DNA from 2 places in the Fodinibius alkaliphilus genome. Region 2 is predicted to be linked to the other one. Evidence: riboswitches for the same ligand, from Rfam matches in the RefSeq annotation. Region 2 holds a riboswitch; the other holds the start of a gene.
What was found. Region 2 has a riboswitch for thiamine pyrophosphate ahead of AAFH98_RS01480 (TonB-dependent receptor). Riboswitches for the same ligand answer to the same signal wherever they lie in the genome.
Positions count from the first base shown of each region.

Region 1: it holds a riboswitch for thiamine pyrophosphate, as region 2 does, so the genes downstream of both, AAFH98_RS06030 (class I SAM-dependent methyltransferase) here and AAFH98_RS01480 (TonB-dependent receptor) in region 2, are expected to answer to the same signal.

Region 1 is NZ_JBCFYD010000001.1:1,328,407-1,345,426, reverse strand. Features, by position in the region: gene AAFH98_RS06085 (hypothetical protein) at 1-139, shown strand, start outside; gene AAFH98_RS06080 (hypothetical protein) at 152-634, shown strand; gene AAFH98_RS06075 (AAA family ATPase) at 640-2,691, shown strand; gene AAFH98_RS06070 (hypothetical protein) at 3,009-3,527, shown strand; gene AAFH98_RS06065 (Fic family protein) at 4,092-5,228, shown strand; gene AAFH98_RS06060 (DUF3185 family protein) at 6,048-6,251, opposite strand; gene AAFH98_RS06055 (YehS family protein) at 6,429-6,899, shown strand; gene ettA (energy-dependent translational throttle protein EttA) at 7,502-9,172, shown strand; gene AAFH98_RS06045 (Trm112 family protein) at 9,343-9,621, opposite strand; gene AAFH98_RS06040 (thiamine phosphate synthase) at 9,857-10,495, opposite strand; gene AAFH98_RS06035 (AIR synthase-related protein) at 10,564-11,628, opposite strand; gene AAFH98_RS06030 (class I SAM-dependent methyltransferase) at 11,640-12,368, opposite strand; TPP riboswitch at 12,451-12,552, opposite strand; gene AAFH98_RS06025 (amino acid permease) at 12,611-14,836, opposite strand; gene AAFH98_RS06020 (hypothetical protein) at 14,929-15,066, opposite strand; gene egtD (L-histidine N(alpha)-methyltransferase) at 15,071-16,015, opposite strand; gene AAFH98_RS06010 (hypothetical protein) at 16,075-16,326, opposite strand; gene AAFH98_RS06005 (hypothetical protein) at 16,515-16,712, opposite strand; gene AAFH98_RS06000 (DndE family protein) at 16,906-17,020, opposite strand, start outside.
Region 2 is NZ_JBCFYD010000001.1:319,463-336,482, reverse strand. Features, by position in the region: gene metH (methionine synthase) at 1-2,765, opposite strand, end outside; gene AAFH98_RS01525 (methylenetetrahydrofolate reductase) at 2,932-3,903, shown strand; gene AAFH98_RS01520 (ChaB family protein) at 4,060-4,302, shown strand; gene yaaA (peroxide stress protein YaaA) at 4,428-5,189, opposite strand; gene AAFH98_RS01510 (CHRD domain-containing protein) at 5,371-5,823, opposite strand; gene AAFH98_RS01505 (LacI family DNA-binding transcriptional regulator) at 6,358-7,371, shown strand; gene polX (DNA polymerase/3'-5' exonuclease PolX) at 7,373-9,136, opposite strand; gene AAFH98_RS01495 (nuclear transport factor 2 family protein) at 9,413-9,889, shown strand; gene AAFH98_RS01490 (M14 family metallopeptidase) at 10,004-12,526, shown strand; gene AAFH98_RS01485 (energy transducer TonB) at 12,737-13,381, shown strand; TPP riboswitch at 13,484-13,579, shown strand; gene AAFH98_RS01480 (TonB-dependent receptor) at 13,664-15,949, shown strand; gene AAFH98_RS01475 (DMT family transporter) at 16,067-17,020, opposite strand, start outside.

The DNA of each region.
Region 1 (17,020 bases), 1.0 Mb from region 2:
ATTCATTATCGAAACGTCAAATGATTTTAGGAAGGAGTTAGTTCAAGAATTTGAAGGACAAATATCTAACGCCGTAGCTCGTCACATATCAATGAGAACAGTTTCTTATTGGCTATGCCAATGTCCTCTTAACTTCTAAATTAAAGAACTTATGATTGAAGATTTAATACCAATTGATACAATTGGAGATATTAAGCTAAATCGAAGTAATATCTCAATTCCTTCTAGTTTAAGATACTTCAAAAAATTAGGATTTATTTTATTGGTACTTAAAAAATGCTCTTATGCAAAAAAAGCATCTGTGCTTAAACTACAATTCTTTAATTGGGCATTTGCCTCAACTGAAAATCTGGCAAAGTTTCACAAAATAGTAAGTTCTAGCACCGTTGTTTCTGAGGATTCAATTCACCTCGATCCAGCTATTAACAGAACAATAGAATTTGCGATATCTGAAAAATTTTTATCAATAGATAACAATGGCAAAATAGAACTTACGGAAAATGGAATCGAACTCGCTGATAAAATTATTGATAGTGAAAATATTCTTAATACAGAATTAGAAAGACTTGAAAATATTGGTCGAAGAGTCTCAGAAAAACAACTCAAAGTAATTTTTGAAAAAATAACGGGATAGAAAATATGCAACGTCTTAATCTACACAGATTAAAAGTTACTATTCACACTAATGAGGAGAAGTTTGGCACTGATATTGAGTTCGGTTCAGGTTTAAACATTATTAGAGCTGAAAATACCTCTGGAAAAAGCTCATGCCTAAATTGCATATTGTATGCACTTGGTTTTGAAATTATTATCCAAGGTAAAAAAGGGAGTTTAAACTTAGTTCCTGCCTTAAAAGAAGCTATTAAAATAGATGACAATACCCGCAGAAATGTTTTAGAATCTTTTGTTGAATTAGAAATCAGCAACCATCAAGGAGAAAAAATCACAATAAAAAGATTTATAAAAAGTGAAAATGATAATCGTCTAGTACTAGTTGACAAAGGTTTCAGATTATCGAATAATCAAAATCATTTAGAAAGAGTAGAATTCTATTTACATGATCCTGGAGCTGCTACTAATCCTAAAGGGTTTCACAAATTTCTAGAAAACTTTTTCGACTGGGAGCTACCCAAAGTTCCCCGATACGATGATAGGAGCACAAAACTTTATATGGAGTGCTTGATGCCCTTGCACTTCGTAGAACAAAAAAGAGGTTGGGCTGCTATCCAAGCTACTACCCCCACAATTTTTGGAATACGCGATCCTAAGAAACAAGCTACTGAATATTTACTCGGTTTAGATGCCTCAAAAAACTATAAGCTAAAACAGGAAATAACCTACGAGAAAAATCGCATCTCAAATAAATGGAAGAGTACAATTGACGAGTTAAAATCCATTGCCTCATATATTGATTGTATGGTAAAGAAAATCCCTACCAAACCAACGGTTAATATTGAAGAATCGCCTATTTTGCTAATTGAACAAGGTGATGATTGGATTAATTTAAATCAACACATCATTAATACTAGAGAAATAATTGAACAGAAAAAAGAAGAGTTAGAGCCAAAGATTGAAGATGCCGATCAGGAAAAAGAAAAACTCTCCAAAAAGATTGATGAACTTGAGGACAAACTTTTCCTTCTTGAAATTTCATATCAGAAAAATCGAGAAGAATATATTTCAGAGAAAAAGGAGAAAGAAAAACTACATAAGCGTTTGAGTACAATTGAAGAAGAAATTAAAAACAATCAAGATGCCCACAAGATCCAAAAATATGCATCTGATTTAAATAGTACAGTAGCGAAAGAGACTTGCCCGACCTGCCTTCAAAAAATTTCTTCCAGCTTGTTAGATCCACAAGCTACTGAGACAAGAAGTCCTATGTCGATCAAGGACAACATCGAATATTTAAAACAACAAAGATCAGCTATAAAGGTACTGATTTCCCAATCTGAAAATGCACTTCAAGCCAAAGAAGTCTCTGTTAAAAACAAAAAAGACAAAATAAATGGTTTGCGAACTGAAATTAGGAATTTAAAAAGTGAAATATTACAGGATGGTAGAATTCCTAGTGAAGCTGAACTTCGAAAACTAATTGAACTAAAAAATGATTTAAGCCTGTATGAAAAAACTAGATCAAACTTTTTAGAAAAATTTAAAGATCTTGAAAAACTTACTGCTCAATGGTCAAAGATATTATCTAGAGAGGCTGAACTCCCTTCTGACCTTTTGTCTCAAACTGATCATAAAAAGTTGACCTCTTTGAAAAATACTACTAAGTCTCTATTAAAAAGGTTTGGTTTTAAAAGTACTAATCTAGACGAAGTAAGCATCTCTTTAGAAAACTACCGCCCAACAGCAGAAGGTATTGAATTAGCATTTGATACCTCAGCCAGTGATGGAATTAGGTTAATCTGGTCTTATATGCTTGCAATCCAAAGTATCTCGAATGAGTTTGCTCAAAAACACTTAGGAATTTCATTTTTTGATGAACCCCGACAACAGGAAGTTGACCATGAAGACTATTATCAATTTTTTAAGTTTTGTTCAAATTTAGAAGAGGATAAAAACCAAACAATTATTACAACAAGTGAGGACAAAGAGCCTGTATTTGAAATGACAAAAGGCTTAGATTCTACAATAATTAACTTTGACTCTCAATTTATTTTCCAACCAAATTTTGAGAAATAATAAGTTACAAGAAACAGTGAATTATGGGACTATAAACAAGCCCTTAATCGTTCTATATTTAGTAAAAGAGTTAAAAGTTTAAACGATTACCGACGGTAAAAACTGTATTGTAATCCATTCCAAGGCAATAAAAAACTACAACTTGTCATCCCGATTCACCGCACCAAATACTCACCATAGCATCCGCTCATTACACCTCTCCAAAATGGCACCAATGCACATTTTTGCTATATTGGATGGACAATATGCCATCATACCGGATCCCGATAATTCTCCGGAATAAAATACGCTCGTTGGAATCTTAGCAGTCAGGCCCTATGAATGTATCTCGCTTACGAACCCTTTTTGTCAAACCCATTTTATTCCTGCTGGAATACCTGTTTAAACTGGCTGCCGGTGTGATCGCCCTGATTGTCCTGGGAGCCGGAGGATCTTTCTTCAGCAAGCTCGCTACAGGCTTTGGCTCAATGGGGAACGTCCTGCATCAAATTGCAGGATGGCCCGACCGGCTTACCTATATCAGCACCGTCATTCAGGATTATAACACGCTTACCGCTGCGACCTTTAACGAACGTTACGGCGGAGATGCGATAACCCGAGTGATGGAATTACTGAACGAAGGAGTGGCCTATGGTGAGGCCGTATATCAAAATATCACCCGTCAGCCTTTGGCAACTATCATGGCTACCCTGCTTGTTTTTCTTCTCTTTTATATCACCGGACGTGCCTGCCGATTTTACCGCCAAAAAGGACAGGGTTCTTATCTCACCAAAAAAGAACGCGAGCTCGGCAAGCGAGTCTTTGACCAGCCGGAGGTTGGAAAAGACAATTACTAAATAATGAGTTGTAAAGTGGTGTCCCCATGGTTTTATCTGCATCTAAGAATTGTATAGCTTGATGGTTTTTAAATGCCGTACCCCTTGGACTCTGTGCCAACCCAAAAATAATCCTCACCATCTGGTAGATCAAAAACAGGCAGGTCAGCATCACCGGATGGCAAAGGTTAAGTATTTCCTTTAAAACCTATGCCGAAGCCTGTTTTTTGCCGGCATTATAATAGCAATGTCATTATCATATTAAGAGGAGTATCACCGTCATAGTAAGGGGAGTGTCATTGGCCTTATAATGATAGTGTCACTGTCATAGTAAGGGGAATATCACTGCCCTTATAAGGAGAGTTTTTCATCTCTGGTAATAATGGGGCGGCGACGCCCTCCCGTGGAGGGAATTGGGGAACTGGTATTTGGTTTCACATTAAGGTTCACCAACCCATCTCAACGCACCATTAAGGTGTCAATACAACCCATACATCAAAAAATATAATTTTTAATGTATGTGGCCCATAAAACCCTTATGTTGAGGGCAGAAACCGACCCATACCTCAAATAACAACTATTTTAATGCCTCAACAACCCCTTTATCGCACGAATCCCGACCGCAATACCCCCTGGAACGACCTGCCGCCGCTGCCCATTGATGAAGAACTGTATAAAAACATTGAAATCTATGAGCAGCTGGGCCGAGCGAAGGAGGCGATGGGACTTCTGGCGGGGCGCAGCGTGGCCATCCCCAATCAAGCGCTCTTGATCAACAGTATTACTTTGCAGGAGGCCAAGGATTCGAGCGCCATCGAAAACGTGTTTACCACTACCGATGATCTCTACCAGGCATTCAGCGACAGCCGGTTCGATGATAATGTATCATCCCCCACCAAAGAAGTGCTTCGTTATCGGGAGGCCATCTGGGAGGGGCACCAGTATCTAAAAGAGCACGGTTCCTTCGACCTGGATTATTTTGTGAACCTGTACCAGGAGATCAAAGAAGCCAGCGATGGCATTCGTCCGCCTTTTGCCTCAACCTATATTCGTCAGGCGGGCAGCGGCCCCAATGCCGGCGAACGAGTATACACGCCGCCCAAGGGTAAGGAGATACTGCGAGAGAAGCTGGAGAACCTGACGCAGTTTTTGAATAATGATTCCATCCCGCCCAACGAACCGCTGTTAAAGATGGCTATTGCCCACTTTCAGTTTGAGGCCATCCACCCCTTTCGCGATGGCAACGGTCGTGTGGGACGCATCCTGAATATTCATTACCTCACAAAGGCGGGACTTTTGGAGCTGCCCATTCTTTACCTTAGTCGTTATGTCATCGATCACAAGCAGGAGTATTACGATACGCTGGCAGGGGTATCACAGCGCGGGGATTGGGAGGCCTGGATATTGTATATGCTTCAGGCGGTGGAATCTACGGCACGGCTGACCTACCGCAAGGTCAATGATATCCTGGAGGCCAAAGAAGCTATTTTAGAGGCCGTGGAACAGGAGCAGAATTTTCAGCGTCCGGCCCAGCTTATTGACGCCATCTTCACCCAGCCATTTACGAAGGTAAGTCACCTCACCGATGCCGGGCTGTATGCAGAAAATACGGCCCGCAGCTATCTAAACACCTTGGATGAGATGGGCGTGCTGGAAAAACGGGAGATCAAGGGACGTCACTATTATCGCAATCGTGAGCTGGAGCAGATCCTTACATTTTAAGGTCCGCCCGGATTACGAGCACCAGGGTTAAGGTCAAACCAGACCCCATACCTTACTTTTACCACTTTTTGAGGTTGGTATCATCCTCTTACCTATACTCGGTCTCATTATTTTCTGCCCCACCGCTACGTCGCTAAAGCTATGAAGCGGCGGGACCTTATTCCCTCCCTAACGTTTTAGAGAGGCAGATTCTTTTATTACAATTTCCATTTTTATATACCCTCTATTCTGACCCTCTCCTGTCCTCTCCCTAATGGTTAGGGAGAGGATTCAAATTCCTGATCAACGAGTTTTTCTCCCTGCTTCGTAGGGAGAAAACAAAAGAGGGTCAACTTTTAGGGGAAGAATAAAACCTGCCCCGACCCATCGGGGATGGGGTCAACACCGAGTATCTCCCGCTATCCCGAAGGGAAGATCAAAATAACGAAGAAAAAGTATCTATATGCGATAAGGTTTTACGGTTTATTCTTCAGGGGGGGCCGGGGCGAATCGGCCCGAAAAATCAGCTTCGCACAATGACTCATGTTGAATGAGCTATCCCTTTTTGTACAATTTAAATACTACAATATCTACGATTCCCCCGGTACTTTTTTGATTCGTTTTTTGATAACAAAAAATGAATAGCACGATCAACGCATACCCCTCTTTCATCCCAAAAAACAAGATTGTACCACGAATTTATCTTGATCTCCGAAGCTTTAGCGCAGGAGATAACATAGCATTGATGGGGGCAAAAAAGGGAAATCCAACCATTATTGTTGGTTAATCTAAGTTGCCCCAATAGTAATAAAAGGTAATTTCTTGACCTGCTTCGTTCGGTTATTCTACCTTCCCCCGGAACAGCCCCACCAATCCCCCAATGGTCGCTGCCGCACCCCCTATGAGCATCCAAATGGCCTGACTGGAACCCGATCCGCCCATCGCCTGGTCAATTTCTGAGCCCAGTGATTGGTATTCGTCGTATCCGAAATAAATCAATAAAATTCCACCTACAAGTAGCACTGCATATATAACTTTCTTCATGATGTCTGGTATTTTGTTAATGGCATACTGAACGCTACCAAAATTCCCGATAAATTAAAAATTACATATAGCCAATTATTCTTATTTCTATCCCACATCAATTAGAAAGTCCTGCTTAAAACCGTACCTTTCGACAGCGTTTTCATATTTAATTTCCATCTGATTCCCTACCACCTTATGCGTAACGATGATGTCATCCAAAGTATCCGCCACATGCTGGATATTAACGATAGTGAGATAGCACATATCCTGAAACTTCGCGGATACAATCCCAAACGTGGAGAAGTAGCTTCGATTTTCAAATTCCAACATCTGCCCGAAGGGGAAAAGGGGGAAGACACCAGTCATGTACTTATGGCCCACTTTTTAGATGGGCTCATCTATTACAAACGTGGCAGGAGTAAAGAGCATCCGCCGCGCCCCATTAAAACGCCGGTTACGAATAATATAGTACTCAAGAAACTGCGGGTCGCCTTTAAATTACGCGAGAAAGATATGCATGATACCCTGGAACGAGGCGGATTTTCGATCTCCAAACATGAGATGAGTGCGCTGTTCCGCCGCGAGGGACACGAAAATTACCGCGAATGCGGCGACCAGATTCTGCGCTACTTTTTAAAGGGATTGACGGAGCGAGTAAGGAGTTGATTCATAAACTCAATTTTAATTGGGATTTTTTGCTGGGGATCCGGGACGAATCGCGGGAAACCATCTATAAAAGCAATTGACGTTGCAGACGAAAACTTTTCCTACGATTATATAAAGAACAACATCTACGATTCCCCAGCACTTTTTTCGTCCATTTTTTGGTGACCAAAAAAAAGGACATTGTATCATCTATGATAAGTTACTATCCCCTCCCTGATCAGAGCCCAAAAAGTAAAATTCAAACGCTAACGAATTAGCGTTAATTCAATCTCCCTAAATCCCTCTTCTCCAAGAGGGACTTTTAAAAGCCTCTCAAATGGATGATTAAGCTATTTTTTTGACATACAGAGTTCCTCCTTGCCTGTCCCGAGTAATTCGGGGGAGAAGGAGGACAGGAGGATTGATAAAAATTAATTTATAGCACCTAAATATTCAGATATCATCCGTATTTCGTGACCAGAAAGTTAATAGACCTGCAACAGTATTTTAATAGAATTTCCGCTATTAACTCCCCACACATTATCCTTATATTAACCGTTTAAACTAAGCGGATATTCTATCCATCCTACATTTACAATCCCGAATAAAAAAATCCTGTTACAGTGAGTGATCAAAAAGTCATTTTTTCAATGGAGGGCGTAAGCAAGGTTTACAAGCCCAACAACTATGTGCTAAAAGATATTTACCTCTCCTTTTTTCACGGTGCTAAAATCGGCGTGCTCGGTAACAATGGATCCGGTAAAAGTACCCTGTTAAATATTATTGCCGGTAATGATGACGAGTACCAGGGCAAAATTTCGCGCAACAAAGGCATCACTTTTGGGATGCTTCCCCAAGAGCCCAAACTCAATCCCGATAAAACCGTCAAAGAGATTGTCGAAGAAGGCGTGCAGGAGCAGATCGATCTGCTGAATGAATATGAGGAGATCAACGCTGCTTTCGGCGAAGCTGATGCCGACTTTGAGAAGCTCATCGAAAAGCAGGAAAAACTACAGGAGAAGATTGAACATCTCGGTGCCTGGGATCTGGATAGCAAACTGGATCAGGCGATGGATGCCCTGCGCACCCCTCCCGGCGATACGTCGGTGGAGGTACTTTCAGGTGGGGAGGCGCGCCGCGTAGCGCTGTGCCGACTGCTGCTCCAAAAGCCGGATGTTCTTCTGCTCGACGAACCCACTAATCACCTCGATGCTGAATCGGTGGCCTGGCTCGAACAGCACTTGGATCGCTATGAAGGTACGGTGATCGCTGTAACACACGACCGCTATTTTCTTGATAATGTGGCGGGATGGATTCTGGAGCTCGACCGTGGAGAAGGCATCCCCTTTGAGGGTAACTACAGCTCTTGGCTGGACCAAAAGAAAAAACGATTGGAACAGGAAGAAAAACAAGAGTCCAAACGGCAAAAGACCTTGCAGAAAGAGCTGGAATGGATTCAACAGAATCCCAAAGGGCGACGGTCTAAGAGTAAAGCACGCATTAATAAATACAATGAACTCCTTTCTGAAGAGCGTAAGAAACAGCGCGAGGAAATGGAGATCTTTATTCCTGAAGGCCCACGCTTGGGGGACAAAGTAATTGAAGCAAACGATGTGTCCAAGGGCTATGAGGATCGGCTGCTTATTGAGGAGATGAATTTCAGCCTGCCCCCGGGCGGCATCGTAGGCGTTATTGGTCCCAATGGAGCAGGAAAATCTACGCTCTTTAAAATGATTACCGGTGAAGAAGAGCCCGACAGTGGTACCATTGAAACTGGTGAAAGTGTTGAGCTTGGATACGTAAATCAGAAACGACCGCTGGATCCCGAAAAGACCATTTGGGAGGAAATTTCGGGCGGCAAAGACACCGTTAAGCTGGGCAACCGTGAGATGAATTCACGTGCTTATACGGCTCGGTTTAACTTCAGTGGGAGCGATCAGCAGAAGCGATGCAGCGAAATTTCGGGTGGAGAACGAAACCGCGTCCACTTGGCTAAGATGCTCAAACAAGAATCGAATGTATTGCTCTTGGATGAGCCAACCAATGACCTGGATGTCCACACATTGCGAGCACTGGAAGAAGCATTGCTCGATTTTGCAGGCTGTGCAGTGGTTATTTCGCACGACCGCTGGTTCTTGGATCGTATTGCTACACACATGCTGGCATTTGAGGGCAACAGCCAAGTGTATTGGTTTGAGGGCAACTATTCAGAATACGAAGAGAATCGAGAAAAAAGGTTGGGTTCAAAATACCATCCTGAACGCGTACAGTACAAAAAGCTGATGCGTGATTAGTTAATAAGGAATTGGGAATGAGGAATTAAGAATTAATGGGTATAACCTATCCACCATTCTTAATTCTAAGTTCCTAATTGCTCTTCTTCTCCAGTAATGCTAACTCAGCCCCCTTCTTTCAATCTGGTTCCATAACTTAGCTGCGGAACCTAAAATGCTTAGTGCTTAAATTACCTCTCACTTTCTGCCAACAGTGGCAACGCTGAATCTTCCCCTTCAGCAAGCTCATAGCCCCACTTTTTAAGCAGCGGTTTTTCCATGGATTCATCGCGATATTCATCGGGAATAAGAATAGGAATACCATAGATCACCGGGAAATAGCGGTTGCATTCAGGACAGCTCAGGAGTCCCTCCAGGATTTCACCGTCCTCCCTTTCATTAATAATATTTGCATCTAAATCGTGCTTATCGATCGGGCAGCACAGTTTTTCTAACAGTTCTTTTGTCATAGGTCTTCTTTTTGCAACTAATTAAAAAAATAAAAGCAATCCTTCTCTTACCGCCTTTTAGCTTGACCCAAAAGGCCCGTAAAAACTCAAGAGAAATTTAATTTCGGGGTCTGGGAAAATTGCGGGAAAACATATTGGAAAAAGAATAAACGTTTTAACGCAATCAATTAACTTATAGTTATAAATAGAACAACATCTACAATTCCCACCAGCACTTTATTTTCACTAAAAAATCTTACCGATTATTAAGTATTTGTTTATAACTTAAAACCCGCTCCTGGGGCTTATCATCCTTTAAAATTCCTGATATTACTGCCACACCATTAAACTCTAACCCATCAAGTTTGCCAATACTTTCTGGGGTTATCCCACCCGATAAAAATAGTGGTATATCTGTCAGCTCACGTGCTTTTCGCACCGTTTCGGGTTGTACGATCTCACAACTGCCAACCGAAGGCGACGGAAACATGGCACAGAACGAGATGTAATCAACATTGTTTTCTTCGGCCCATCGTACTACATCCAAATCATTACTACAGGTAATGCCCGTAATAAAATCGCTCCCAATTTGCTGACGGATCGTATCAATATCATCTGGAATGGAATCAAAATGCACGCCGTGTGCCTTGGTATTTTTAAGCAGTTTCCAACTCTCATTAACCAATACCGGAACATCATATTTATCCGCTATTGAAATAATATAGGTGACTAACTGTTCACGGTCGGGCTGACGCATACCATCCGACCAGTTGTTCCAGATCTGCAGAATTTCTACGCCGCCTTCCAGCGCCTGTTCTACTTTATCCAGCAATTGGTCATGGTCCATGGCCGGATCTACCACCAAATAAATACCGTTCAAGTTTTCGTCTTTCATAATTCTACAATTAAAACGATTCATCAAGTTTCAAAAAACTTAATCTCCTACTCAAACTAAGGACATATTTACTTCCAGCCCTTTTCCATCGCTTCAAAAAATGCATTCCAGTATGGGTCATTGCCATCAAACTCAAAAGAGGCTTCCTTCCCCTCTTCAATAAGGATCATTCCTTCATTTTTTTCTGTCAATTCACCTACCACCGTCGCGGGTATAGACTGCTCATTAAGATGATTTAAAAGCATTTCTTCCTTTCCTTCTTCTACAGCCATTATCATCGATCCGGCTCCCACACAAAGCCGATGGTCGATCTCAAAAAGCTCGCAAATCTCCTGTGGAGCTTCTCCCACGGGCAGTTTAGCGCTATCCACCCTGAATCCACAGCCCGAAGCTTCAGCCAGCTCAGAAATCCCACCAAGCAAGCCCCCCTCGGTAACATCGTGCATAGCCTTTAATTCCGTGTTGGGCGCCAGCACCTTCGTTGCTTCCAGCGCATCTTGCAGTGATGAAGTCCGATAAAAATTCTCGCGGGCTTGCTCGTAAATATTTTTCCCGCATTCCTGCTGCACTGTTTCGGGAAAACTCATCGCCAATATTGAAGACGATACCAGCGCACTTTCTTTGGTGACTATAATTTTATTGCCGGGCTCGGCTCCATTACTCGTGATGATGTCATCCAATGGCGCCTGCAAAAACATCGTACCGCCGCCCGGGGTCGTAGATTGTTGTCCCGGCACCTGTGCTGTATGTCCGCCGGTAATAGCAATGCCAAGCTCATCACACATCCCGTGGATATGCCCCCAGTAGCTCTTGAATTTCTCCAGGGGAAAATCAGTCGGCAAGTTCAACGTAAACTGGGCGTACTGGGGATCAAATCCAGTAGTCGCCATATCATTGACCAGCAGATGTACCGACAGCCACGCCGACTCTTTGAGACCCAAAGAAGGAATCAATGAGAGTGGATCGCTCGAAGTAGCCAGCCCTTTTCCATTGCCAAGATCTATGACGGCGGTATCCACACCAAACTTGGGGCCTGTAATAACTTCCCTGCGCTGCCGCCCCTTTTGCGATCCAATTATTTCATGAAACAGCTCGCTATTTATTTTTCCGCTATTGTCTTCAAATGCACTCATACTGATCAGAGTTATTCTACATCGGTTAGCTTTACATGCAGTCCGAAAAAATCGCCAATTGGCAATCCCCAGCGCTGTACAGGGAACCACTTCGGCAAGCCGGTGGCCGTCCATTCGATCTCGTACAATCGTCCCTCCAACGCTTCATGGATGGTGTCAATCAGCTTTTTCGGCGTATAAAAATCGGCCGTTTCGTAATAGGGATTTGCTCCAAAAACTTCTTGTACACGTCGGCGGACTACCTTTGTGGAATTGCGATTCATGATACCGAAAATCATTCCGTACTTGCCCACGCGCACCGCCTCACGAATGACTTTTATCGGGTCTTGGTAATAGGCAAAAGTGGCAATGAAAGCGAGCGCATCAAAGGTATTATCCTTAAACGGCATATGATGCGAATCGGCCCACACCAAATCGCCATCAAAATGTTTGTTTCCTTCGCCCAACATAAAAGGCGAAATATCCGCACCGGTAGCTTCGATGCCAATTTCCTGCCACCAACGAGTAAAGCGGGTTGTTCCGCAGCCATATTCCAAGAGGGTTTCTACGCGCTCATCTTTTTTGATGAGCTTCGCCAATACCTTCTTCTGCCAGATTTCAGCCCGCTTATACCTACCTTCGTAGTAATCTTCATATACTTCGGTGTGCTCACGGTTAAAAAACCATTCTTTTCGATCCTGCCACTGTTCAAGCTTTTTTGTGACCAGCTCGAATTTTTTCTTCTGGAGTTTATTGCTCATTGCATCATGCTATGAATTTCAAAATTCAGTTCCGACTGTATGGATAATAACAGGAAGGCAATCAGCCGAAAGAACATAACTTGCAATAAGCAGACTGGTTCCCTACGCTGGTATTATCCAGATCAGGTTTAAGGGTATGATCTCAGCCCGCTAAGTTCCTTAGAGGGCACCCCGTTAAATCCCAAAATACATTTTTTTGAGGTTTACATAAACTATAATAATCGACCCGACAAGTTTTAGGCCTATGCCAGAATATTTTCATTGCCTGAATCGGCTACGAACACACAGGCCGACTGTGTTTCGTCTACATACGATCGCAACTTATCAAAGTCCGGCTCTTCGGGTAGCCCCATTAGATCCAAATCTGCCTGTGGAGCATTTCTCATAATACCTTGAAATGAGCCAATTTCAACGTGAGGAATAGCATCAGGGATTCGCGCTATATCTAACAGGTTTTCAAGGTAGCGATAGGCCTCCTCCACTTGCGATTCTTCTACTACAGTAATAACGCGCATTTTGGCATTCCAGTTAACTTTTAATTTGTAAGCTGTTAACAGTGCCAAATCCATATTTCCCAGCTCCATATTTAAATCCCATTCGGGACCCTGCTCGTGTATCCACACATTAACCGAGGCACTTCGTCCAAGTTGGGCAATGGTATCCTCAACATATAACTGTACCCCCATGTTATTTAAGCGCGCCTGATTGATTATTGACGCTATTTCATCATCATACCTTTTGTGAGCAGGCAATCGCAAAAATAAAATATTAGGCTTGAAAAATGTGCCCTGCAATGTTTGCAGTGAGTTTAACATTGTCTCTTCAAAATTATCCGAATCGATAATACTCCAGCGTGCATAAATATTCTCCCGATTGAATGACATCGCAAAATCCATCAGCGAATCTCTGAAATCACTATCATTATCTGTTTGAGACATACCCACGAGTTTTACCGACCCCTTGGGATATACTAAATTTCGTATTAGACTGAAATTCCCGCGCAACTCCCGGGCACTTCTAACCGGAACTAATAAATTGGCCTTCCAAGCACGTTCATTTTGCTCAGGCAGCGACGACACCCTTTTGGCTGCCCATTCGGCAAGTGATACAAAAAGACCACTGCGCATGTCTCCATACGGCACTTTCAGTTTTCTGTTGGATAGATACAGATAGGTAATGATTACAAACCCCAGTGCAATAAGGCCAAAGGTAGAATTGATAATAAACATCGTAAACAAGCATCCCACCGTTCCTAAAAAGGGCACAAACTTTGGAATTTTGAATGTAGGTCGGAAACTGATCATATCCATACGTTGCTCAATAAACACCACCAGATTGATCATCATATAGGTAATTAAAAAGAACATGGTGATAAGCGGGGCAATGGTATTTAAATCACGAAGCAGTAACGTAGCCAACACTAATCCACCGGTAAGCAAGATAGCATTGCGGGGCTCTCCATTTTCTGCCAGCTCTGAAAACATGTCCCCACCGGGAAAAATTTTGTGATCGCTTAATGCCTGCAAGATGCGCGGGGCTCCCACAATTGATGCCAGTGCCGAAGAAAACGTAGCCCCCAACAACCCGCCCAACACGGCCGGTGACCAAAACGCGTAATCAATCATTACATTATAGTTGCTCACCAGTTCATTAACCGGTGCCACTTTGGCCATCCAATAACCTGTGGTCATATAAATTATATAGCTAATTACAATTGCTGAAAGGGTACCTATGGGTATACTTTTCTTGGGATTTTTGAGCTCACCCGACATATTCGCTCCCGCCATGATTCCTGTAGCCGCCGGGAAAAGAACTGCAAAAACTACCCAGAAACTTACCCCTTCAAAGTTGTTTTCAGGGGCACCAGGAAATGTACCCCACCACTGAATGCTTTGATCCATCGCCCCCGTAAATACCGTAGCTCCCACCGATATCAGCGCACCGACAATAACCGCCAGAATTATATACTGAATGCGAAACGCCAGTTTGGCACTTAAAAAGGCCACCATAAACAGTAACCCAAACACCACAATATCAACCACTATAGCGTAATGATCAGGAAAGATATACAGCCAACCCTCCCTGAAACCGAAGATATACATCGTAATGGCAAAGGTCTGTGCCAGATAAAGGGGCACACCAACGCTGCCACCAACTTCCAACCCCAGCGATTGTGAAATAATGGAATAGGCTCCGCCTGCCTTAATACGAATGTTGGTGGTAATACACGACATGGAGAGTGCGGTGAAGGTCACAATCACAAAAGCCAACGTAATAATCAGCCATCCACCTAACAACCCGGCATTACCGATGACCCAACCCTGACGTAAGAATAGGATAACACCCAGGATGGTAAGCAACGTCGGTACAAAGACCCCGCCGAAAGTGCCATATTTTTGCTGCGCGGTAGATTCCTGTTCCTCTACCTGCTCTTGCAGTGTTGCTTCTCCTAAAGCTTGTTCATCCATATACTATCAATATTCGTTTAGCTGGATGTTTAATACTACCATAACTGACGAAACTGCGAAACTATTATAGCAATTCCGCCAGAAAATTTTGCTCAGGGCACGGGACACAATCCCATGGCTACCTGTACCAAAAAAGATCCTACAATTAGTCCTACGGCAATAGTCATCACTATAAAACCCGGCGTTAGTATCGAGTTTTCAGCAGTATTATTTCTAAAAAAGCGTATCATAGGGCTATTTCTTTTTAAGATATTGCAACGAAAAGTAACCCTGTTTGTCAGTCCAAACTTTCTCTACCGAATACCACTTGCTGACCAACTCTTCAAAATCATTTAAACTATATTTGTACGAATTTTCGGTATGGATAGATTCTCCCTCATCAAATTGAAAAATAGTATCACCAATAGAAACTGTCTGCTCCTCAGTTGATACCAAGTGCATCTCAACACGTCCGGCATCTTCATTGTAAAAAGCATTGTGACTGAACTTTTTGGTATCAAAATTGGCGCCCAGTTTTCGATTTATGTGCTTCAACATATTTTTATTAAATGCTTCCGTTACCCCTTCCCGATCATTATATGCAGCCTCTAAAATTGCCTTGTCTTTCTTTAGGTCCACCCCAACAAGCATTTCAGCATCATTCGTAGTAATAGTTGCAATATTATCTATAAACGCTTTTGCCTCTTCCGGTGAAAAGTTGCCAATAGTTGATCCCGGAAAAAAGACCACCTGCTTTTGATTGGAAGAATCAGAAACAGGTAAATCGAACTGAGAAGTATAATCAGCAAAAACAGGTATTATTGATATTCGAGGATATTCGATCCGAAGCTGGTTGGCCGTCTTGAGTAAATATTCTTCGGAAATATCAACCGGAATATAGGTAGACAGTTCAGAGAGTTCTTCAAGCAAAAATCGGGTTTTATAACTGTTGCCACTACCCAATTCTATCAGCATGACATTCGAGCCAATATAATCAGCTATCTCTTTAATATTTTCTTTCAGGATCTCCTTTTCACAATCCGTCAAATAATATTCATCAAGGTAGGTAATCTGTTCAAACAAATCGGACCCATGCTGATCATAAAAATACTTGCTGGGCAATTGTTTCTGTTCCCTTGATAACCCCGACACTACCTCATTGAGCATCGAAGATTGGTCTACAGCCGATAGATTATTCATACAAAAACCTTTAGCTATTCGCGGTCTTGACTACATACAATTAACGCGCAGCCTCCTTATTATCGTTCTCGATAAAAGTAAATCTTCTTGTTTTCCGAATCTTTACCACTTCTAATCTTAACACCCTTTTTTTGATTATACTGATAAACCGCAGTGCGCATTGAGTTTACACTTTTTTCGTCTTCATAGTCAACCTCAATGGCATCTCCCCCTACTTCTAATTTGTCCAGGGCCTCCAATAACGGCTTAAACTTGGAAGACCTTCGTTTGGAAGTATAAATTTTTTCTCGATCTACGAATTTAATATCCATGTACATATATCTTTTAAGGAATTCTCAACATAACCTGATAGAAGATATAATTTATTTTATAAGATAACATACATCACTAATATAAAAGCTATTTAGTAAAATTAATTCATCTTTAAGACCACAAATAAAAAAGGCTTGCAGAAAATTCTGCAAGCCTTTTAAAATATATCCTAAAATAAATCTATGATTTACTGAATTTCATAAAACTGTTTATAAACGTAATCCCAAAAATCTGCTAAATTTGACCCTTTATTATGTGGGTTTTTAGATTTTGTTGATTTCATCGCATCAAGGCAGGCTTTTTCTTTTGCATCATAATATGCTTTTAACTGGTGTGCCGTTGGATCTTCAATCATTTCTTCAAACTTTTCCACTTTCTCTGGCATAAGACAATTGCTTTAGTTCATTTATTGGTATAACGCAGAAATTGGGTAAAAAATTTCCGAGGGATTTCAAATAAAGCAGTTTACCACTGATATTGCAATAATTTCAGCTTTTTCATATAAAGGAAAACCACTCTATAATAAACACTTCAATATTTCGCTTCTGAGTATTTCAATAAGCCACAAAAAGGAATTTTTAAATGCTACTCATAGTTTTATAAAATTGACGGATATCAAAAAGTAAAGGTTCTTTAAAATTTACTAATCCCTTGCCATTCTCGAGCTTAGATGCTGCATCTTCCAGTTTGTAT
Region 2 (17,020 bases):
GTAGCATTCCAGTCAATATCCGTGGCATTATCGCGCGCCTCGTCAATGGATAAATACGTCTTGCGACTGGATCGTCCCTCGTGACGTTCCCGCACTTTTACATACTCATTTTTGATCTTTTTAACGAACTCATCGTGCAGTGTTTTCGAAACAAGGTTACCTGTTACCGAAACCGATCGGGAGGCATCAAGCACATGTATTACCGGCTGGTCGTAGTTAGGTTCAATTTTAACGGCCGTATGGGTCCGTGAGGTGGTAGCTCCACCAATTAGGAGCGGTTGTTTAAAGTCTTCGCGCTTGAGCTCTTTCGCAACGTGCACCATCTCATCCAGTGAGGGGGTAATGAGTCCACTTAGCCCGATGATATCCACATTATTTTTACGGGCTTCTTCAAGAATTTTATCCGCCGGAACCATCACGCCAAGATCGATCACATCGAAATTATTACAGCGTAGCACTACGGAAACAATATTTTTACCAATGTCGTGGACATCGCCTTTTACAGTTGCCAACAGTACCTTGGCTTTGGGCTCACTATTTTGATTTTTTTCTTTCTCTTTTTCGATGTAGGGGATCAGATGTGCTACGCCTTTCTTCATCACGCGGGCACTTTTCACCACTTGTGGCAAGAACATCTTGCCCGATCCGAAGAGATCTCCAACCACATCCATCCCAGACATCATGGGACCTTCAATAACTTCAATAGGTTGGTCATATTTTTGACGTGCTTCCTCGACGTCATCCACAATATGGTCGACGATACCTTTGACCAGCGCATGCTCAATACGTTTTTCTACAGATTTGGTACGCCATTCCTGCGTTTTTTCTTCTTTTTCGGTGTCATCGTCTTTAATCTTTTCGGCATAATCCACCAATCGTTCGGTAGCATCATCGCGGCGATTGAGCAGGACGTCTTCAACGAGCTCCCGCAGCTTCTCGGGAATTTCTTCGTACACTTCAAGCTGACCTGCATTTACAATGGCCATATCCAACCCGGCTTGGATAGCGTGATACAGAAAAGCCGAGTGCATGGCTTCGCGCACTTTATTATTGCCGCGGAATGAGAACGAAATATTACTGAGTCCGCCGCTTACTTTCACCAGTGGCAGGTTCTCTTTAATCCATTCGGTAGCCTTAATAAAATCGACAGCATAGTTATTATGCTCCTCGATGCCGGTGGCAACCGTCAAGATATTGGGATCGAGAATAATATCCTGCGGGGCAAAGCCAACTTCTTTAGTAAGAATGTTATAAGCACGTTCAGCAATTTCGATACGGCGTTCGTAGCTGTCGGCCTGCCCTTTTTCGTCAAATCCCATGACGACCACAGCACCTCCAAAGTTGAGGATTTCTCGTGCATGTTCTTTGAACTCTTCTTCCCCTTCTTTAAGTGAAATAGAGTTAACCACGCACTTACCCTGTGCTGCTTTGAGTCCTGCCTTGAGCACCGACCATTTTGAGGAGTCGATCATTATTGGAACGCGCGAAATATCTGGCTCAGCAGCGATAAGTTGCAGAAAATTGACCATCACCTCTTCGGATTCGAGCATGCCCTCATCCATGTTGATGTCGATGATCTGAGCGCCGTTTTCTACCTGTTGTCGGGCAACAGATAATGCTTCCTCATACTCTTCATTTTTAATGAGTCGCTTAAACTTGCGCGATCCCATTACGTTGGTGCGTTCGCCAATGTTCACAAAGTTGGTGTCGGGACGAACAACCAGGGGTTCTAATCCACTAAGTCGCAAGTATGGTTTTTGGTCGGGGATTTTGCGTGGTTGGCATTCACTGGCTGCTTCAGCAATTGCGTTGATATGCTTGGGAGTGGTTCCACAACATCCCCCTACTAAATTCACAAAGTTCGATTCCGCATAATCGCGTAGTTGATCCGCCATAAATTCCGGCGTTTCATTATATTCCCCCATTTCATCGGGTAGTCCCGCATTGGGATAGAGGCTGGTAAAACAGGTTGCGTTATCAGCCAGCTCTTCGATATAGGGACGCATTTGTTTGGATCCCAACGAACAGTTCAATCCCACACTCAATAAGTTTTTAGTATGCGATACCGAGATCCAGAATGCTTCGGTCGTTTGTCCTGATAGCGTACGTCCACTTTGGTCAACAATGGTCCCCGAAATCATGACGGGGATTTCCTTACCTGTTTCTTCCTGGAACTTATGAATAGCGTAAATAGCAGCTTTGGCATTGAGCGTATCAAATATTGTTTCTACCAGCAGGATATCGGCTCCACCATCTACCAGGCCACGAATCTGTTCGCTGTATGCTTCCTTCAGCTGATCGAACGTAATAGCTCGATAGCCGGGATCTTCAACATCCGGAGAAAGTGATAGCGTCTTGTTCGTGGGACCAATAGCTCCGGCCACGAATCGGGGCTTATCAGGGTTTTCATCCGTAAACTCATCGGCGACCTCGCGTGCATTTTTTGCTGCTGCCACGTTAAGCTCGTAAGCCAGATCTTGCATGTGGTAATCTGCCTGCGAAATAGAAGTAGCGTTAAACGTATTGGTTTCGATGATATCAGACCCGGCAGAAAGGAATTGCCGATGAATATTTTTGATGATTTCGGGTTGAGTGATACTCAACAGGTCGTTATTGCCCTTGAGATCCCCTTTGTCGTAATCCTTAAAGCGTTTGCCGCGGTAATCTTCTTCGGTGAGATTGTGATTCTGAATCATGGTGCCCATGGCGCCGTCCAGAATCAGGATGCGATCTTTCAGCAGATCGGTGAGTTGATCAAATTTCATGTAAAAACGTCCAGGTAATTGATTATTAGGTACTTGTGGTTGCACAAAAACTTTTTAACTAAGCTACGAAGTGATTACCTTAGACACTGTTAGATTTTCGCAATGAAAATCGCGTAACCAGCAAAAAAGTTTTTGGATCCCAAAGGTACAAAGAATAGCATACTAAATGAAAGTAATTGAGCATTACGATAGAGCAACGGAACCATTAATCTCATTTGAGATCATTCCTCCAAAGAGAGGGGGTTCAGTCGACCAGGTTTTCGAGTCGCTGGATAAGGTGATGAAGTATAATCCACCTTTTATTGATGTGACTTATCATGCGGCCGAATCGTATTACGAGGAGCTGCCTGATGGGACTATTAAGCGGCATATCAAGAGAAAGCGTCCGGGGACGATTGGTCTCTGTGCGGCGATCAAGCATAAATATGATGTGGATCCCGTGCCACACTTGATTTGTGAAGGCTTTACAAAAGAGGAAACAGAAGATGCGCTTATTGAGCTTAACTTTTTGGGAATTGATAATGTGCTGGCTATTCGGGGAGATGCTCCTGATGATTCTACTCCCAGAATAAAAAATGGTACTTACAATAAGTATGCCCTTGATTTGGTGAGCCAGATTAAGGATATGAATCGCGGAGAATATCTCGAGGATATTGTAAATGCACATCAAACTAATTTTTGTGTGGGGGTAGCAGGGTATCCTGAGAAACATTTTGAGGCTCCTAATCTGGATTTTGATATCCAGCAATTGAAGAAAAAGGTAGATGCCGGTGGCGATTATATCGTGACACAAATGTTTTTTAACAATGATGCGTATTTTCAATTTGTAGAAAAATGTCGGGCTGCCGGCATTGACTGTCCCATTGTGCCGGGCTTGAAAGTGTTGACGCGAGAACGACACCTGAATTTTCTACCTAAGTTTTTTCACCTGAATATACCGGAAGCTCTTTCTGATGAGGTGCAGGCTGATCCCAATAATGCGCGTGAGATTGGTGTGGAGTGGGCAGCCCAACAGTGTGCTGAATTGTTAGAGGGTGGTGCGCCGGGTATCCATTTCTATATTATGGGTGATCCAACGCCGGCCTTGGATGCGGTAGATAAAATTCCTTTGGGTAAAACGGCCAAAGCTGGTAATTAGTGATACTCGGTTCTTTTCAGCTAAAAAAATTACTAAGCTCTTATTTGGATAAGTAATCTGATCCATTTCGCAAAGTAGTTCCCTCCATCCAAGTAGAACATATTTTTTTTAACATGGTTAAAGGAGATAGTAATCATGTTTAAAAAGGAGGGTGTTATGCCATACGATAAGCTTAGTGAGCTGCCTGATTCTGTAAAAAATAGTCTTCCAAAGCACGCACAGGAGATTTATAAAGAAGCCTATAATAATGCTTGGGATCAATATTCAAGCCCCAAAAACCGGCGCGATAAAAGCTCACAGGAAGAAACAGCACATAAGGTAGCATGGTCGACTGTTAAAAAAACATATGAAAAAGAGGGGGACAAGTGGGTAAAGAAAAAAGAGCCAAAAAAATCTTAGTGCTGGCAAAATTTATTAAAGGAGTTGGATTACCCGCAAGGATTTATAAGTCGAGTTGAAAGGGTCTTAAGATGTTTGATTGTAAGGACACGCCGCGGCGTGTCCTTACTTGTTTAAAGGATTTGTTACCTTATGAAAACTGGTTCGGTTTTATCGTCGGTATGCTCTTCGCTATAACTGTAGTCATTTCCGTTAAAGCCTAACAGTCCTTCATAGCTATCAACTTCGTTTTCAATAAGATAGCGTGACATCGTTCCGCGGTTCTTTTTTGCGTGGAAACCTATCGTTTTTAAATCTCCATTTTTAAAATCTTTGAATTTTGGAGTAATGACATCCACCTTCAGGTTGTCGGGATTCAACGCTTTAAAATATTCCTTGCTGGCAAGGTTGATAAACAGTTCACCATCTTCCATTTCATCATTCAGGGCTTCGGTGAGACTATTGCCCCAAAAATCATACAGACGGTCGTGACCGTTTATCTGCATTTTTGTTCCCATTTCCAGACGATAGGGCTGCATCAAATCCAGCGGACGAAGAATACCGTACATACCTGATAAAATACGCAAACTGTTTTGTAGGGTATCGATATGCGACTCATCAATAGTATGAGCATCTAATTCTTTATAAGCGGATCCCTTGAAAGCATAAATGCAGGGACGTGCATTATTTTTGTTAAATGGAGTAGAAAATTTTTGATAGCGTTCGTAGTTCAGGTCAGCTAAATTTTGGCTGATGTCCATGAGATCTTTTAACTCGTCTTTCGACATTTCAGCCAGCTCGTTATTTAGTGTTTCAGCCTCTTCCAAAAATTGAGGTTTAGTGGCTCGATCGATTGGTAATTCACTTTCATAGTCCAACGTTTTAGCAGGAGAAAGTACAATTTTCATAATGTTGAAATAATATTTTCAGCGTTAAATTTCTGTTTTAAATGTTAGGGGGTATAACCTAATTCCTTAATGAGATCATTCCATAATTATTCTTTTGGATAGCAGGGAAGAAGGGAGATACTTGGTCCAAGTGTTGGTCAAATAACGGAAACTTTTCTGCTGATGGTAGTTTAAACGTTTTCTATTCTCCCAAGGGACCGATATCTCCCCTTAATTCGCCCTTACGGTTTTCGAAGGAACTGATATTGATATAAAGATCTCCATCCTTCAGAAGTTTTTTTTCAGCCGGAGAAAGAACAAATTGGTTTTCCTTGCCCACAAAACGACCACTCGTTTTATCATTTTTATCTAAGGTAGTTTTTAGTCTATAAAGTTGATTGCCACCCTGGCCCCGAAGACTTACCATCAAATAGGCACCAGAAAAATTACCAGTTAAGTTTTCGAACTTGCCTTTTACAGTAAGTGTATCCCCGTGTAGCTCAACAGTAGCCATGCCCGATCCACTGGTTTGAACGGGAGGATTATGTTTATATCCAGCTAAAATAATTTTTTTGGCTTGTTGCGCTTGTACATTTGATGCAAAACATAGTAAAGATATTCCAGCTGATATGACGATAAAAAGTATGCGTTTCATAGCAAGTATCTTTTTTAATAGTTGGTAACTATATAACCGTTATGTTTCTCCAATTATTATATCAACAAAGCAATCTGCAGTGTTGTGTTATTTGTCCCTTTATACTTATTTATCAGAAAGGTAAATGGTGTCACTGCGACTTTCAATAGAGTCTGTGAGGGTTTGGAGGTAAATCTGTATATTGATGGGGTGCCGGTCTTTATATTGTAAAATAAGCTTTGATACCAGTGACAAGGCTTTTATTATGAGTTTGGAGCTGCTTCCACATTTTGAGTAACGTTTGTCGGATGAGAGCTCCAGGATTCCCGATTACTATTGTTTTGTAGATATTTGCAATTTATTTATAAAAGATGAATGCGCCAGGGATTTCGAAGAGTCAGTAAGAGAAATATAGCGTAATTTTATCACCAGAGAATAAAATTGGAAGCGGTATCAAATGAATAATTGGAGAAAATATTTATTATGCTAATTGTTTTGTTAGATTTGATACGTAATCTTTGGTAAATCTCAAATTTCATAATCTGTTAAATAGGGATGGCTAAAAAACCAACCATTTACGAAATCGCTGAAAAGGTAGGAGTTAGTACTGCCACGGTATCGCGGGTGCTAAACGATTCGCCCCGGGTTTCTGATAAGACGAAGAAACGTATTCTCAAGGCGATGCGCGATATGAATTATGCTCCGCGGTTGACGGCCCGTAAGCTGGCCAGTAGTAAGCCGGAGCTTATTGGTGTAATTGTGCCCTCATTTACAACGCCCTACTTTAATGAGGTGTTGAAGGGTATTAAGGACGAGATCAGTCGCACAAAGCTGGATATGATGATTTACAACACCGGCTCGGACAATCCCCAGTCAGGATTACGAGAGTTTTTTAGCCGCGGTATTGCTGATGCATTGATAGTACTGTCGATTGATTTGCCGGATAAAATTAATAAACAGTTGCTGGCAACCGAAGTTCGAACGGTATTGGTAAACACGACGCATCCAGACCATAGTTATTTTCAGGTGAATGATTACCGCGGTGGACAATTAGCGGCCGAACACTTGGTAACGCAGGGTTACGAGTCGATTGGAATTATTTCGGCGGCCGAGGAATCTGAAATGGCCAAAGAACGTACCAATGGATTTCAGGATTATTTGGATGACAAAGGCATTGAAATCAAAGATAAACATTTTGTCCGGGGGTCAATTAGCAAACATGCCGGTTTTTCGGAGGAATCCGGATTTGAGGCCATCCATGAATTTGATAAGCGAGGTGATTTTCCGGACGCTGTTTTTTGCCTGAATGATACCCTTGCTGTGGGCGCTATGTATGCACTTTCTCGTTTGGGGATGACCGTGCCTGACGATATTGCAGTTATGGGTTATGATAATATCAAGCTTAGCAAATATCTTGATCTTACGACTATTGACCAGAAGATGTACACCATCGGTCTTAATGCTATTAAGCAGATGACTAAACTTATTGATGAGGTTGATGCCTCAGTGGTACAAGAGGTCAGTGATCCTGTACTGGTCAAGCGTGGATCAACGGAAAATCAAGGGTAATTTATCGATGGCTTTGGAACCAAGAGGCAAGATCATCCGCTGACTTGGTATTGAGGATACGGTCTTTTTCAAACTTGGCTTTCCGAGCAATGCGTACTCCGTAGGGAATGTAATCAATGCCGTTTTTACTATGTGCGTCGGGATTAATGCTGGACATTAAATCTACGTCTTTGGCTTTGTTACCGTGGCGCCAATCTAAGTCGAGCCGGTAAGGATTCGCGTTGATTTCAATGGCTGTATTATGTTCAGCAGCCAGTTCAATAAGTTCGTTCATATCCAAGTCGCTGCCATCGCGTTGTAGTAACAAACGCCCAGTTGGATGACCAACAATATCGGTATAGGGATTTTTGATGGCATTTCGGAAGCGGGTCATCATTTTTTCACGCGACATATCCAGCCCGTTGTGCACGCTGGCAATCACAAAGTCGAACCCTTCCAAAATATTGTCTCCATAATCCAGGTTGCCATCACTAAGTATATCCGACTCGATGCCCTTGAAGATTCTAAAATCAATTCCCTCAGAAGAAAACTCCTCATTAAGTTGATCAATCTCTTCCCACTGTTGATGAATTTCATCCACCGAAAGCCCACCGGCATAAGCGGCCGTTTTGGAGTGATCTGTTATGCCAAGGTATTCATATCCCCGGTCAATACAAGCTTGTGCCATATCTTTAATGGAGAATTTACCGTCGCTATAGGTGCTGTGAGCATGTAAAACGCCCCGGATGTCATCTTTGGTGACAAGGTCCATCGACTCGTGAGATTCAAAGAATGCAACCTCACCGCGATCTTCGCGCAACTCTGGAGGCACAAAGTGCAGATCTAAATGCTGATAAATATCGGTTTCCGTTTGATAGTCAATGGGTTCGTCAAAATTTGTATTTCCCTCATCGTCTAACTTAAAAAGACCATATTCGTTTAGTGATAACCCACGTTCTCGTGCCCGTTGGCGTAGTACCACGTTGTGCTCTTTGCTACCGGTAAAGTACATGAGTGCGGCGGCAAATTGCTCGGGTTTTACGATACGTAAATCTACCTGTCGGCCATTTTTTGTTCTTATAGAACTCTTGGTATCTCCGCGGCCCAATACTTCAACGACCAGTTCGTGGTCTACAAAAGCATCAAAAAGAGCAGGAATATGTTCTTCATCAGCTCCAATCAAAATATCAACATCACCAATAGTTTCTTTGGATCGACGAAGTGAGCCAGCTATTTCTATAGCTTCAACCCCTTCGCGATCTTTGAGAAAGTTATAGATGGGTTCAGCAACCTCTGTAGCTTCATCAAGACGGCAACGCTCATCGAACTGTTCCATCCATTCGATGGATTTCAAAATCTTTTGTGCCGATTTTTCTCCCAATCCGTCGAGTTCAGCAACACGTCCGTCTTGGCAGGCTGCTTTTAGTTCATCAAGTTCAGAAATACCCAGCTGGTCATGAATTTTTGCAATGTTTTTGGGTCCCAATCCCGAGATGTCCAACCATTTGATAACCCCTTTGGGAATGCGTTCTCGAAGATTTTCGAGCACTTCAATTTTGCCCGTTTCGGCGTATGATTTGATATCTTCGGCAATAGAATTGCCGATTCCTTTAATGTCAGTTAGTGAGTCATCAGAAATATAATCATTGATATCATCATTTAATGATTCAATGGTTTGAGCTGCACGGTCAAAAGCAATAGCTCGGAATCGGTTTTCACCGGCAAGCTGCATTAATTGATAAATTTCGCGCAGACGTTCGGCAATTTCTTGGTTGGTTACAGACATAAAAGCAATTGATATTGAATTTCTTTTTTGACTGTTAAAGGTAAGAAATCCTCTTGTTTTAAGCAGTTCTGCAAATACGTAAACGGTAAGTTTCTGAAGGGAAGCTGAGCAGCAAAAATAGTACGCGGTTACTCACAATTATTCACGAATGATGCCAAAAATATTGGTTCTCCATGTTATATGGTTTTCCAGGAATTATAACAATTGTTTCAATTTGGGGGTAAATTAGGTTTATTCCTATTTGATAACTTTTAAAGTAGTAAACATGGGTTGGCTATGGATAGAATAGTATATAAGATGACAGTTCGTATCATTTCGTTGGTGATAGTGGGAATACTTGTTGGATGTTCAAGTGGACAGCAAAAATCCCAGGAGATGCAAAAAAAGTCTATCAATACGGTACTGGATGACTGGCATTTAGCAGCATCCGAAGCCAATGCAGAGCGATATTTTAGCCATTTTGCAAGTGACAGTGCTATTTTTATGGGTACGGACGCTACTGAGCGATGGACGATTTGGGAGTTTGAGGATTGGGCTTCCCCCTATTTTGATGAGGGGCAGGCGTGGGATTTTACTCCTGTTGAACGACATGTATATTTATCTGATGGAAGTAGTACAGCTTGGTTCGACGAGTCGCTGGATACTCCCAATTTGGGTCCGGTGCGGGGATCAGGGGTGCTTGTAAAAAAAGATAAAAACTGGAAGATTGCGCATTATATAATTTGTCAATCCCGATTCCAAATGCTATCGTAGATACGGTTGTGAAACAGGTTGACATGGAATTGGAAAGACAACAGAACGGCAATTAATTTTAATAACGAGTAAATGCTGTTTTACTCGTTGCTTATTACTTATCAAGAATCAATTATGACAACGTTAAAATCCCGCTTTTTTTATTCACTTTTTGTTTTACTGCTCTTTTCAACGAGCATTAACGCCCAATCTAATTTGGAATCCCCATCTGAATTTTTGGGGTATGAGTTAGGGTCTCAGTGGACGCCCCATCACAAGGTAATGGACTATTTTTGGCATGTGACTGAGCAGTCGCCACTGGTTGAGGGTCATCAATATGGAACCACCAATGAGGGTCGCGAGTTGATGTTAACTGTTATCTCGAGTGCGGAGAACATGCAGCGACTGGATGAAATCCGGACAAATAATTTAAAACGCACTGGTTTAGAAGACGGTACGCCAACTGAAGACAGTACGGCTATTGTATGGCTCAGCTACAATGTGCACGGTAATGAAACCTCCAGCAGCGAGGCGGCCATGAAGACCATTTATGAGCTTGTTCGTGCAGATAATGCCCAAGCTAAAACGTGGCTGCAGAATACGGTTGTGCTGATGGATCCGATGTTAAACCCCGATGGACGTGACCGTTACGTAGATTGGTACAAGGGCGTAGTTGGAGAACAAATGAATGTCCATCCCGATGCTCGCGAACATCATGAGCCATGGCCTGGTGGACGAACGAATCACTATTATTTTGATCTGAACCGCGACTGGGCTTGGCTTACACAAAAAGAAAGTCGTCACCGCGTAGCTGAGTATCAAAAATGGATGCCTCATATCCATGTTGACTTCCACGAACAGGGCGTGAATTCCCCTTACTATTTTGCTCCTGCTGCCAAGCCATTTCATCCAGCTATAACCGATTGGCAATCTGATTTTCAGCACACCATTGGTGAAAATAACGCCAAGTATTTTGATGAGGAAGGATGGCTCTATTTTACACGCGAAGTTTTTGATCTGTTTTATCCCAGCTATGGTGATACCTATCCAATCTTTAATGGGGCGATTGGGATGACGTACGAACAGGCCGGAAACAGTCGGGCTGGATTAGGGATTACCACCGAAGAGGGGGATACGCTTACCCTTAGCGATCGCTTGCTCCATCATTATACAACAGGCCTGTCGACGGTTGAAATAAGTTCGAGGAATGCTGAGCAACTGGTTTCTGAATTTGCTGACTATTATCAAACGGCGCAAAATAATCCCGAAGGAGAATATAAAACCTTTGTCATTAAACAAGATAATAATCCCGATAAGTTAGAGGCATTGTTTGAGTTGTTGGATGAGCATCAAATTGAGTATGGGCAGGCCCAATCCGGGGCAACCTTAAGCGGGTATAATTATCAAACAGGGAATACCGAAAGTGTTCGGGTTAGTGAAGGTGACTATTTAATTAGTGTCCACCAGCCCAAGGGCGTGCTTGCACGGACGTTATTTGAACCACGTCCCGAGTTGGAAGATTCGGTAACGTATGATATTACCGCTTGGGAACAGCATTATGCCTATGGATTGGATGGATATGCTTTAACGCATCAGCTTAATGTGGAGCCGAAGCAGTATCAAAAACCCGAAGTGCAGCAAAATTTCCCTGAAAAACCCTATGCCTATATTGCCCGTTGGGAAGATCTGGATGATCTGCGTCTGCTTTCAGATTTCTTGAAGCATGATATAAAAGTACGATTTACCAGTGGAGAGTTTAAGATCGATGATCGGATGTACGATCCCGGTACGCTTGTTTTAACACGTTCTGATAATAAAAACATGCCGGAATTTGATGAAAAAGTGCAGGAGCTTGCTCAAAATCATAACCAAGAAATACATGCTGTAGAGACCGGTTTTGCCCAGTCTGGTTTTGATTTAGGATCTTCTTCTGTGCAGTATATGAATAAGCCGAGTGTGGCTATGTTATCGGGTGAAGGAACTTCCTCAAATCAAGTGGGCGAAATTTGGCACTATTTTGATCAGCAGATTGAATACCCGTTGACGATGCTTGATACTGAATATTTTGACGGGGTAGATTTAAGTGCCTACGATGTGCTTATTTTACCTTCCGGTTATTATAGCAGTCGTATTGACAGTAGTCGATTAGCTGATGTTAAGGAGTGGATTTCTGACGGAGGAAAATTGATTGCGGTTCAGGATGCAAATAGTTTTTTGGCTGGGAAAGATGGCTTTAGCTTGACGAATAAAAACGGGGATTCCTCAGAGCCAGAGCAGGACGATTTGCTTGAAACCTACGGTAATCAACAGCGAGAATATATCTCCAGTTTTAACAGCGGTTCCGTGTATAAAATTACAATGGATAATACCCACCCGCTTGCCTACGGATATGAGGAGGAATACTTTTCCTTAAAGTTAGATGCTGATTCCTATGCCTATCTTGAAGATGGCTGGAATGTAGGAGTGGCCAAAGAGGATGCTCACATGAGTGGCTTTATTGGTCACAAAGCAAAAGATAAGGTTAAGAATACACTTACTTTTGGGGTACAACATATGGGATCCGGCTCGGTGGTCTATATGGTTGATAATCCACTGTTCCGCGCATTCTGGTATAATGGTAAGTTGCTATTTGGAAATGCGGTATTTATGGTCGATTAGTTTTAGTTAGCTTAGCAATAGATTTCACTACTTAACCTGTCAGGTTCTTATGGCCTGGCAGGTTTTTTAATGCCTCCTATGCAAAGTTCCAGCGTTGGCAGTTCTACTCCTTCCGAATACTGGAAGTGATTATGATTGGATAAGACTTGAATGACTTATACGTATTATATATTATTACTACTTAATTAGTATTAACTACTTAGTATTAATATGAGATACAAAAAGCCATCGTCGGATCTGCGTAACTATTACATATTCATTCTACAAGTATCGCTGATTGTTGTGTTAGGGATATTTATAGGGGCCAGTAAGATTCAATTCATATCTCAACAAAGTGAGGTGGATTTAACGCAAGAACAAGAAGTAGTAGAAATGGAAGAAATAACACAAACGAAACAAGAAGAGCAGCCGCCGCCTCCACCACGTCCACAGGTACCCGTTGAGGTGCCCAATGATGAAATTATTGATGATCAGGAAATTAATATCGATGCTGATATAAATATGGATGAGCCGCTTCCGGAACCCAAAGAACCAGAAGACGTAGAGGAGGAAGAGTTCTTTGTAGTAGTAGAGCAGGAGCCTGAAATGAAAGGTGGCCAAAAGTGGTTGTACGATAATATTAATTATCCTGATATGGCTCGTAAAGCCGGTATAGAGGGTAAGGTTATTATACAGTTTGTGGTGGGTAAAGACGGAAAAGCTGAAAATATAAATATACTGCGCGGTATTGGCGGGGGATGTGATGAGGAAGCGATCAGGGTAATCAAGGAAGCGGAATTTGTTCCCGGACGTCAACGTGGCAATGTTGTACCGGTTCAGACGGCTCAAACGATTAATTTTCAGTTACAGAATTAGGATTTGAAAATCCTTGCAGTTTTAGGAGTGTAGACCAAATTTTTGACAAACTAATTTTGAGGAAACCAATCAATGCCCTTATCTTTGGCATGAATAATAATCACCCAAGGTTGGGGGTGCTTGCAACAGCAGGCTGAGATCATACCCTGAGAACCTGAACCGGATAACACCGGCGTAGGGAAACCAAGGCAGTAGCGCCGTTTTTGTGTTGCTGCCGGATTGATCAGCATTTCTTGCAAGTTCATCTCCCGCTCTTATGAACTAAATAAGACGGAGGAACTTATGTTTTCCAAACTACTCAGAAGTACAGTATTTCTGTGCTTTGTATTCTTTTTTAGCACTTCTCTTTTCGCACAAACGATAACCGGCAAGGTACTCAACGAGCAGACCGAAGAACCCATCGTGGGGGCCAATGTGTATGTTGTTGATGCCAGCAAAGGCACGGTTACAGGGACTGATGGAAGTTTTAGTCTTGATCTTCAAGGAGATTCCCAAATATTAACTATTAGTTATGTGGGATATAAGACAAAGGAGGTAGAGGCTAAAAATGACCTAACTGTATATCTAAGTCCATCAGTTAGCCTCGAAGAAATTGTGATACAGGGCATTAGATCTGAAGAAAATGATCCTGTAGCACAAAGCACCGTTCAAAAGAAAGAGTTGGAGGAAGTGTATAACGGGGAACAACCCACTTTTTATCTCGAGAATCTTACCCCGGCTATCTTTTCCTACTCCGAATCAGGCACGAAGCTAACTAACTATGGTAGCATGCGACTGAGGGGCATCAGCCAAGAACGGATTAATATGACCCTGAACGGAGTGCCACTCAATGATATGATTGATCACGGCGTATTCTTTTCTAATTTCACAGATATCAGCGACAGCTTCGAATCTGTGCAGGTGCAACGAGGCGTTGGTACCAGCAGTAATGGCGTGGCATCGTATGCGGGATCTATTAATTTTGAATCTGTTAATATTGAAGACCGCGAGCAGGGGGGACAGCTCGAGTTTGGCGCTGGCTCATTCGACAGTTATCGCATGAATACCAGCCTGTCATCGGGCATGATTAACGATAAATGGTCGTTTTACGGTAGTTATAGCCGAATTTTATCGGATGGCTACAGAAATCATACCGGAACAAATGCCAACTCATTATTCTTTTCTGGCGGATATTTTGGTGAAAACGATATGATAAAGCTCAATGCATTTGATGCTGGCTCAAAAAATGGCTTGGGTTATAGTGCCGTTGCAGAAAGTGATCTGGAGAATGACCCGCGCACCAATTATTTAAACAAAAACGATAAGGACGATTTTGGGCAACGTTTAGTCCAATTGCAGCACACGCATATTTTTAGTGATGAATTTTCAACAACAGCTTCACTTTACTATGGCGGAGCAGGTGGTGACTACCTGTATACCTATCCCGATACCGATTCTACCTTGGCCCAAATTAATTATCCGTTGTATAATGATCATTACGGACTTATGATAAATGGATTTTGGGATTCTGGGGATTGGGAGATCAGCTCAGGTTTTCACGGCTATATTTTCGATCGGGAAAATGAAGAGTCATTTGCCCCGAATTTTGAAAATCCCTACTACTATGAAACCTCTAACAAGAAAGAGTTTAGCTGGTTCGCAAAAGCTGAATGGTCACATAATAATGTTAAGGTTTTTGGAGATCTGCAGCTTCGAACGTTCAAGCTTACCATCCATCCCGATTATAACTTCATTGGTATCCCCCCGGAGGGTTCTATCGTAAAGGATTGGACGTTTTTGAATCCTAAAATTGGGGTTAGTTACTTGTTAAGTGAAAATATTACAGCCTATGTATCTGCAGGTAGGATGGGGAGAGAGCCAACACGGATAGATATCTTTGGTGGACTTCGACTAGAAGAAGTTAACTATGAGCAAGCGCGAGCTGATAATTTTGATCCGGAATACGTCAATGATTACGAAGGAGGGCTAAAGCTTAATTATCAAAATCTTGCACTCCAGGCAAACTACTTTTATATGGATTTCGAAGACGAAATTGCCCCGATAGGAGAAATCATTGCTTTTGGCGTTCAAAAGCGAAAAAATATTCCGAATAGTTACCGGACGGGGTTCGAGCTTCAGTGGAATTACCTACCCACTGACTTTTTAACATTCCAGGGGAATATGACATATATGCAAGGTCAGATAGATTCATTTACGACTGGTGCGGGCAATACCTACACTGATAAAAGCCCTATCTTAAGTCCCAATTGGATTGTAAATAGTAGAGTAGATTTCACTCCGTTTGATAATTTTACGATAGGATTGACGGGCAAATATGTAAGCGAATCATTCTTGGAGCTTACGAATGATCCGGAAATGGTGTTGCCTTCGTATACCGTATTTGACGCCTCTATATCGTATGAGCTCGAACGGCTGTCATTTAGGTTAGAGTTCAACAATTTAGAGAATGAAGTTTATTATTCAGGGGGTACTCCTGTAGACACTAACAGTGATGGAGCGAATGACGAACCGGGTTATTTTGTAAATGCAGATCGTAATTTCTTCTTCACGTTACAATATAAATTATAACCCAGACGCAATATTCTGCTACAGCTGTCGTTTAAGTTTTAGAAGATAGATAGTTATGGTTTAGATGATTAGTGGAAAGGCGGGTCGGCAGGCCCGCCTTTTTTATTTTCATAGATTTCAGCTCTCTGATTTTGTTTGGGTAAAAAAGGTCAAATCTTCTTCCTTCTTCTTGCGGATTTCCGGAGTAGGTTCTGTTTGGCTGTCAATTACCTGAATGAATATTGCTCCTGTAATAATAAATACAGCTGATATAATTTCCATAGCGTTGGGATTTTCGCCAATACTGAGCCACGCAATAAGCAAAGCTGCAATGGGTACTATGTTCCCATATAGAACTACTTGCGTAGGCCCCAGCTTTTTTAGAGCGCGTACTTTTACCCATTGGCCAACACCTACGCCGATGGCACCACCCGCTAAAATAGCTATCCACGTCCAGAGACCAAGTGACAGCCATGTTACTTCAATTAACTCTGGACTTGCAATTAGAAGATAAAGGGTACCTCCAATGGCAGTACGCAATGCTACAATGGGGACCGAGCCGTACTTCCGGGCAAGCGGTTTTATGGCGTGCAGTTCTATGACTGTTAAAGCCAGTGCTATGATTAGAATGAGGTCACCCAGCCAGTAACCTTGCTCAGGTTGTAATCCATCCCAAGCCAAAATAATAGTGCCAATAACAGCAAGCGTTACTCCCAGGTAACCGAAAGCCCCCATTCGTTCCGTACTGAACAAATAGCCGATCCCGGTACTTATAGCCGGACCCAACGCCAGCCATAGGGATGCACGGGCACCATGAGTAAGCCCCAGTCCTTCGATGCCAAGCCAAGGGGCTAAGGTTGCTCCTATCACCGAAACGAATAATAGCCGGGGCCAGTGTTTGTTTTTAATTTTGGGAATAAAAGCAACTTTTTCTGAAGTGCTGTTACACTCAGCGCGATATTGCATATACATTACGATAAACATAGCAATGCCTCCCATCGCAAAGCGTGAAACGCTAAATGAGATGGGAGACATTTCTGTAAGGGCAATTTCAGCTAATATAAAATTAGCGCCCCAAAAGAAGACAAATAG